3 regions of the Burkholderia anthinoferrum genome follow, and region 3 is predicted to be linked to each of the others. Evidence: predicted binding sites of a transcription regulator. Region 3 holds the regulator's gene; each other region holds the start of a gene.
The links. Region 3 encodes FliA, which starts transcription of late flagellar genes. Its sites were predicted from a motif close to CTAAAGTTTNNNNNNNNNNNGCCGNTA; they were not measured.
Positions count from the first base shown of each region.

Region 1 (2,261 bases), on a different contig from region 3:
TTGTCCGAGCAGAACGCCGGCATCCTCGGCGCATCGCACTGCACGTTCGCGGCCGCGCCGGAGGGCGTGCGCGTCGAATTCACCACGGGCACGCCGCGCGAGACGCGCTACGAGGGGCTGCCCGCGTTCGTCGCCGATTTCCCCGACGTGCTGGTCTGCATCCAGCGCCGCGAATATTTCCGCGTCGACGCGCCGATCGTCGATCCGTTCCTGTGCCGCGGCAAGCTGCCGGACGGCGAAAGCTTCCTGTTCGAGGTGCACAACCTGTCGCTCGGCGGCGTGGGGCTGCGCACGGCCGACGAGCGCGTCGAGGCGCTCGAGGTCGGCACGCTGCTGCCGGACGTCGAGCTCGAGCTGACGGGCCACGGCAAGCTGTCGCTCGACCTGCAGCTCGTGTCGCAGCGTTCGACGCAGATGCCGAACGGCGCGCGGCGCTACCAGCTCGGCTTCCGCTACATGTCGCTGCCGGGCAGCGCGGAGAACACGCTGCAGCGGCTGATCACGCAGCTCGAAATGAAGCGCCGCTCGCTCGCGCGGGCCTGACGCGCCTCCGGCGGGCGGCCTCCACGGGCGGCCCGCGCGGCGCCGCCGGCGCCTCGTGCCGGCCGCTTCCGACGGCGACGCACGCTCGTGCGCCGCGCGTGCATTTTTTCCTCAATTTTTTCGATCCGCGGCCGTTATACCGGGAGTCACGCAACCCGGCGGCCGCAACGCGCGGCCGGCTCATCAGGATCGCGCATGTCCAACACACTCATGAACCTCGGCGTCAGCGGCCTGAATGCCGCGCTCTGGGGCCTCACGACGACCGGCAACAACATCAGCAACGCCGCGACGCCCGGCTATTCGGTCGAGCGGCCCGTGTATGCCGAAGCGAGCGGCCAGTACACGGGCAGCGGCTACATGCCGCAGGGCGTGAACACCGTCACCGTGCAGCGGCAGTACAGCCAGTACCTGAGCGACCAGCTGAACACCGCGCAGACGCAGGGCAGCGCGCTGTCGACCTGGTACACGCTCGTCGCGCAGCTGAACAACTACATCGGCAGCCCGACGGCCGGCATCTCGACCGCGATCACGAGCTACTTCACCGGCTTGCAGAACGTCGCGAACAACGCGTCCGACCCGTCCGTGCGGCAAACCGCGATCAGCAACGCGCAGACGCTGGCCAACCAGATCAACGCGGCCGGCCAGCAGTACGACGCGCTGCGCCAGAGCGTGAACACCCAGCTCACCAGCACGGTGTCGCAGATCAACACGTACACCGCTCAGATCGCCGAGCTGAACCAGCAGATCTCGGCGGCGAGCAGCCAGGGCCAGCCGCCGAACCAGCTGATGGACCAGCGCGACCTCGCCGTGTCGAACCTGTCGAGCCTCGCCGGCGTCCAGGTCGTGCGCAACGAGGGCGGCTACAGCTTGTTCCTCGCGGGCGGCCAGCCGCTCGTCGTCGCCGACAAGAGCTACCAGCTCGCGACCGTCTCGTCGCCGTCGGACCCGAGCGAGCTGACCGTCGTGTCGCAGGGCATCGCCGGCGCGAACCCGCAGGGGCCGAACCAGGCGTTGCCCGATTCGTCGCTGTCGGGCGGCACGCTCGGCGGCCTGCTCGCATTCCGCAGCCAGACGCTCGACCCCGCGCAGGCGCAGCTCGGCGCGATCGCGACCAGCTTCGCCGCGCAGGTCAACGCGCAGAACGCGCTCGGCATCGACCTGTCGGGCAATCCGGGCGGCAACCTGTTCACCGTGCCGTCGCCGACCGTGTACGCGGCCCAGGGGAATACGGGCAACGCGTCGCTGTCGGTGTCGTTCGCGAACGCGTCGCAGCCGACGACGAGCGACTATACGCTCTCGTTCGACGGCGCGAATTACACGCTGACCGACCGCGCGAGCGGCGCGGTGGTCGACCAGAAGGCGGGCCCGATGCCGGTTTCGCTCGGCGGGCTGAACTTCTCGGCCGCGACCGGCACGCAGATGCAGCCGGGCGACAAGTTCACCGTGCTGCCGACGCGCGGCGCGCTGAACGGCTTCGGCCTTGCGACGACGAGCTTCTCGGCGATCGCGGCCGCGTCGCCGGCCGTCACGTCGGCGGCGAGCACCAACACGGGCACGGGCAAGATCACGCTGGGCGGCGTGACCTCGGGCTATCAGGTGCCGACGACCAAGCTGACCTTCGACGCGACGGCAAAGACGCTGACGGGCTTCCCGGTCGGCACGACGGTGACGGTCGGGACGACGCCGCCGACGACGGTGACCATCGTGAATCCGACGGA
Region 1 covers NZ_LFZP01000004.1:97,460-99,720, forward strand. The annotation lists gene C5F75_RS02370 (flagellar brake protein) at 1-543, shown strand, start outside; gene flgK (flagellar hook-associated protein FlgK) at 739-2,261, shown strand, end outside.
Region 1: flgK (flagellar hook-associated protein FlgK) is a predicted target of FliA. The motif match lies at 654-680, and genes of this name have one in related genera.

Region 2 (2,261 bases), on a different contig from region 3:
CCGATGCGGTCGGCGCGGCAGCCGATGGCGCGAAGGACACGACGTCGTCGGCCGTCCATTCGACCAAGAAGCACACGAAGCATGCGGCGAAGTCGGCCAAGAGCCATGCGGGTTCGGCCAAGGCGAAGGCGAAGGCCGACGACGCGACCGAGGGCGGCGCATCGGTCGGCACGCAGGGCGGTGCATCGGCCCAGGGCGCCACGCAGTAAGCGGTGCGCGGCGCCGTCGCGATGCTCGCCTTCGGACGACGCGTCGCGACGGGCGATCGTCCGGCGGCCCGGTTCGCTTCGCGCGAGCCGGGCCGTTTTCGTGGGGTAAGTAAGACGGTCGGCGGGACGCGCTTACGGCCGGCGCTGGCCTTGCCCCTGCCCCTGGGCCGGCCGCACCGCGGCAGGCGTGAACACGCTGCGCAGCCACGCGGCGAGCCGCGCGAAGACGTCGTACGGTTCCTCGACGAAGATCTCCGGTTTCAGCAGCCGCAGGTATTCCATGATCTGCTGCGCTTCCTGCTTCTGGAACGAGCCGTGCGCGAGCCCGAGCCGCAGCAGCCCGCGTAGTTCGCCGAGCTTGTCGCGCGCGGTGCTGCCGACGCTCATCTCGCACGCGAGCTTGGCCTCGTAGATCCGCTGCCGCAGCGATTCCGCGAGCCGCCACGCAGGCGTCTGCATCAGTTCCTCGAGCGTCTGGATGTCCTGCGCCGCGCCCTTGATCTGCGACGCGAGCGGGTCGATCAGCGACGCGTCGCCCTGCGCTTCGGCGACGATCGCCTTCGCCCAGTCGCGGCACGCCTTCGCGAGTTCGTCGGGCGTCCATTCGGAGCGCGACGCGAAGCCGAAGCCGAATTCGCCGGCCTGCCGCATCAGGATCGCGACGACGTCCGGGAATTCCTTGTCGAGCGTGCGCTTGGCCCACGCGTACTGGCCGCCCTGCAGCATTCGCTGCACGGCGTGCTCGGTCAGCGGCACCATGTTGTCGAGCAGCTTCGCGCGCAGGAAATCCTCGAACGACGGCGTCGCGAATTGCGGGTCGAGTTTCAGCGACACGCGCACGAACGCGTCGTAGTCCTTGCGCAGGGACTCGAGCGTGTCGTCCTTGAGGGAAAGGGTGATCTGGCCCATGAATCGTCTCGATGGCGGCCCGCGCAAGCCGGCGCCGGCACGGCGCACCGGAGCGGGCGCAGCGTCGACTGACCGGTGCGCGCCGGGGCCGGTGGCGGGTCTTCCTCTCCTATATCGGCGCGCCGGGCGGAAACTTGAGCGCGCGCGGTGGAGCGTGCGCTCAGGCCGGCGGCCAGTGCGGGAGGACGACCCCTTGCCACAGGAAGAACACGCCGAGCCCGACGGCGATCGTCACGAGCGGGCGGCGGGTCGCGGCCGACACGAGTACGGCCGCGAGCGCGCCGACGAGCTGCGGATTCCGCCACGTCAGTTCGGCCGTGCCGCCATGCGGCGAGACGGTCATCGGCACGATGATCGCGGTCAGCACGGTGACCGGCACGAAGCCGAGCGCGGTGCGCACGAGCGGCGGGAACGTCAGCCGCTCGCCGAACAGGAACAGCGTCGAGCGGATCGCGTACGTGATGACGGCCATGCCGAGGATCAACAGCGCGTAGCTCACGATGCGGCCTCCGGGCGAGAGCGGGCGCGCGTGCGATCGTGCCGCAGCGTGAGCACGACGCCGATCGCGACGCCGGCGGCGACCGCGCCGAGCAGCCCGAGCTTGTACGGCCAACTCTGCCAGAAGTACGCGAGCGTGCCGGCCGTGGCGGCCGCCGCGAAATAGCGCAGCGTGCCGAGCTGCGGGACGACGATCGCGATGAACGTCGCCGCCATCGCGAAATCGAGGCCGAGCGACTGCAGGCCGGGGAACGCCGTGCCGAAGCCGATGCCCGCGAGCGTCCAGACCTGCCAGTTCAGGTACATCGCGAGCCCGGAGCCGAAGAAGTAGTGGGGGCCGATCGTGCCGGGCGGGTGGTGCCGGTAGTGCCCGTAGGCGACCGCGAACACTTCGTCGGTCATCAGCGCGCCGAGCGTCGCGCGCCAGCGCAGCGGCAGGTGCGCGACATAGGGCGCGAGCGTCGCGCTGTACAACAGGTGGCGCAGGTTCACGATCAGCGTCGTGGCAAGCACCACGACGAAGCTCGCGCTGCCGGCGATCAGGCCGAGTGCGATGAACTGCGCGGAGCCCGCGAACACGGCGAGCGACATCAGTGCGCCGTGCCATGCGGCGAGCGGGCCGCCGCCGACGAGCGTGCCGAAAAT
Region 2 covers NZ_LFZP01000041.1:91,344-93,604, reverse strand. The annotation lists gene C5F75_RS13680 (hypothetical protein) at 1-209, shown strand, start outside; gene C5F75_RS13675 (DUF4088 family protein) at 342-1,118, opposite strand; gene C5F75_RS13670 (AzlD domain-containing protein) at 1,279-1,617, opposite strand; gene C5F75_RS13665 (AzlC family ABC transporter permease) at 1,614-2,261, opposite strand, start outside.
Region 2: C5F75_RS13675 (DUF4088 family protein) is a predicted target of FliA. The motif match lies at 1,231-1,257, and genes of this name have one in related genera.

Region 3 (2,261 bases):
TGCATGAAGCGGCTGCATTTCGCGCACGCGTTCGCGCAGTTCCGCGTGCTGACCAACCAGGTCGGCAGCCACGCGGACGCGAAGGCGGCGTTCGACAACCTCGCGGGCGTCGCGAACCGCTACCTGACCGTGTCGATCGCCGACGCGGGCTGCGTGAGTGCCGATCCGCTCGTCGAGCACGCCCGCGAATTGATGCATGCGGTGGTCGACGCGTTTCCGTCGTCGTCCGCCGCGCGCGACTACCGGCAGATTGCCGCCGACCTGTTGTACTGGCCGATGCGCCCGCGTTCGGGTGCGGGCCGCGCGGTCCACGCCGGCGGCAAGCCGTCGTACGAGGCGGGCGCGGCACACGCCGCGTGAGCGCCACCCGGAGGAGGGAGCCATGATGTACAACGCTCAAGGAAAGATGTCCCAGGCCGACGTGCTCGCGCAATACGCGCCGCTCGTGCGTCGCCTCGGATTGCAGCTCGTCGCGAAAATGCCGGCGAGCGTCGATCTCGACGACCTGATCCAGGCCGGCATGATCGGCCTGATGGACGCGGCGGGCCGCTACAAGGAAGACCAGGGCGCGCAGTTCGAGACCTACGCGACGCAGCGCATCCGCGGCGCGATGCTCGACGAGCTGCGCAGCAACGACTGGCTGCCGCGCAGCCTGCGCAAGACCTCGCGCGAGGTCGAGCACGCGGTGCACCAGGTCGAGCAGCACCTCGGCCGCTCGGCGAGCGAGACCGAGATCGCGCAGCACCTGAACATGCCGCTCGACGAATACCAGGGGATGCTGCAGGACCTGCATGGCAGCCAGCTCATCTACTACGAGGATTTCGATCGCGCGGCCGACGACGAGCCGTTCCTCGACCGCTATCGCGTCGATCACGCCGATCCGCTGTCGGCGCTGCTAGACGAACACCTGCGCGAGGCGCTCGTCGAGGCGATCGAGCGGCTGCCGGAGCGCGAGAAGCTGCTGATGTCGCTGTACTACGAACGGGGTCTGAATCTGCGCGAGATCGGCGCGGTGCTCGAGGTGAGCGAATCGCGCGTGTGCCAGTTGCACAGCCAGGCCGTCGCGCGCCTGCGCGCGCGGCTGCGCGAGCAGGCGTGGGTGGGCGCGGAGTCCTGACCCTCTGCCGACGGCGGCGGCGCGCCGGCGCCGCGCGCTCGCGCCGTATGCGGTGCTTGCGCATTTCGCGCGCCGATTTGCTACAATCCCCTCCGTTTTCCGAGGAGCGTTGCGACGGACCATCCTGCGTCCGCCAGGCTCGGAAGGCTTCACCAAGCAGCCGTGCGACGATTTTTTCGCGCCGGCCCCGCTTCCTGAACGGCGCTCACGTCACCAATCTAGAAACTTTTTAGAAAGGAGGGCGTGATGAACGCCATTATCGATTCCAAGGCTTCCCACGATTACGTCGTCGCCGACATGGCGCTGGCCGGCTGGGGCCGCAAGGAACTCAACATCGCCGAGACCGAAATGCCGGGCCTCGTGCAGATCCGCGACGAATACAAGGCGCAGCAGCCGCTGAAGGGCGCGCGCATTGCCGGTTCGCTGCACATGACGATCCAGACGGGCGTGCTGATCGAGACGCTGAAGGCGCTCGGCGCGGACGTGCGCTGGGCGTCGTGCAACATCTTCTCGACGCAGGACCACGCGGCCGCCGCGATCGTCGAAGCCGGCACGCCGGTGTTCGCGTTCAAGGGCGAGTCGCTCGACGAATACTGGGAGTTCTCGCACCGCATCTTCGAATGGCCGAACGGCGAATTCGCGAACATGATCCTGGACGACGGCGGCGACGCCACGCTGCTGCTGATCCTCGGCTCGAAGGCCGAGAAGGACCGTTCGGTGATCGCGAAGCCGACCAACGAGGAAGAAGTCGCGCTGTACAAGTCGATCGCCGCGCACCTCGACGTCGACGCGAACTGGTACTCGAAGCGCCTCGCGCACATCAAGGGCGTGACGGAAGAAACCACGACCGGCGTGCACCGCCTGTACCAGATGGAAAAGGACGGCCGCCTGCCGTTCCCGGCGTTCAACGTGAACGATTCGGTCACGAAGTCGAAGTTCGACAACCTGTACGGCTGCCGCGAGTCGCTTGTCGACGGCATCAAGCGCGCGACCGACGTGATGATCGCGGGCAAGGTGGCGGTCGTCGCGGGCTACGGCGACGTGGGCAAGGGCTGCGCGCAGTCGCTGCGCGGCCTGGGCGCGACCGTGTGGGTCACCGAAATCGATCCGATCTGCGCGCTGCAGGCGGCGATGGAAGGCTACC
Region 3 covers NZ_LFZP01000001.1:206,241-208,501, forward strand. The annotation lists gene C5F75_RS00960 (nucleotide-binding protein) at 1-360, shown strand, start outside; gene C5F75_RS00965 (RNA polymerase sigma factor FliA) at 383-1,117, shown strand; S-adenosyl-L-homocysteine riboswitch at 1,213-1,331, shown strand; gene ahcY (adenosylhomocysteinase) at 1,364-2,261, shown strand, end outside.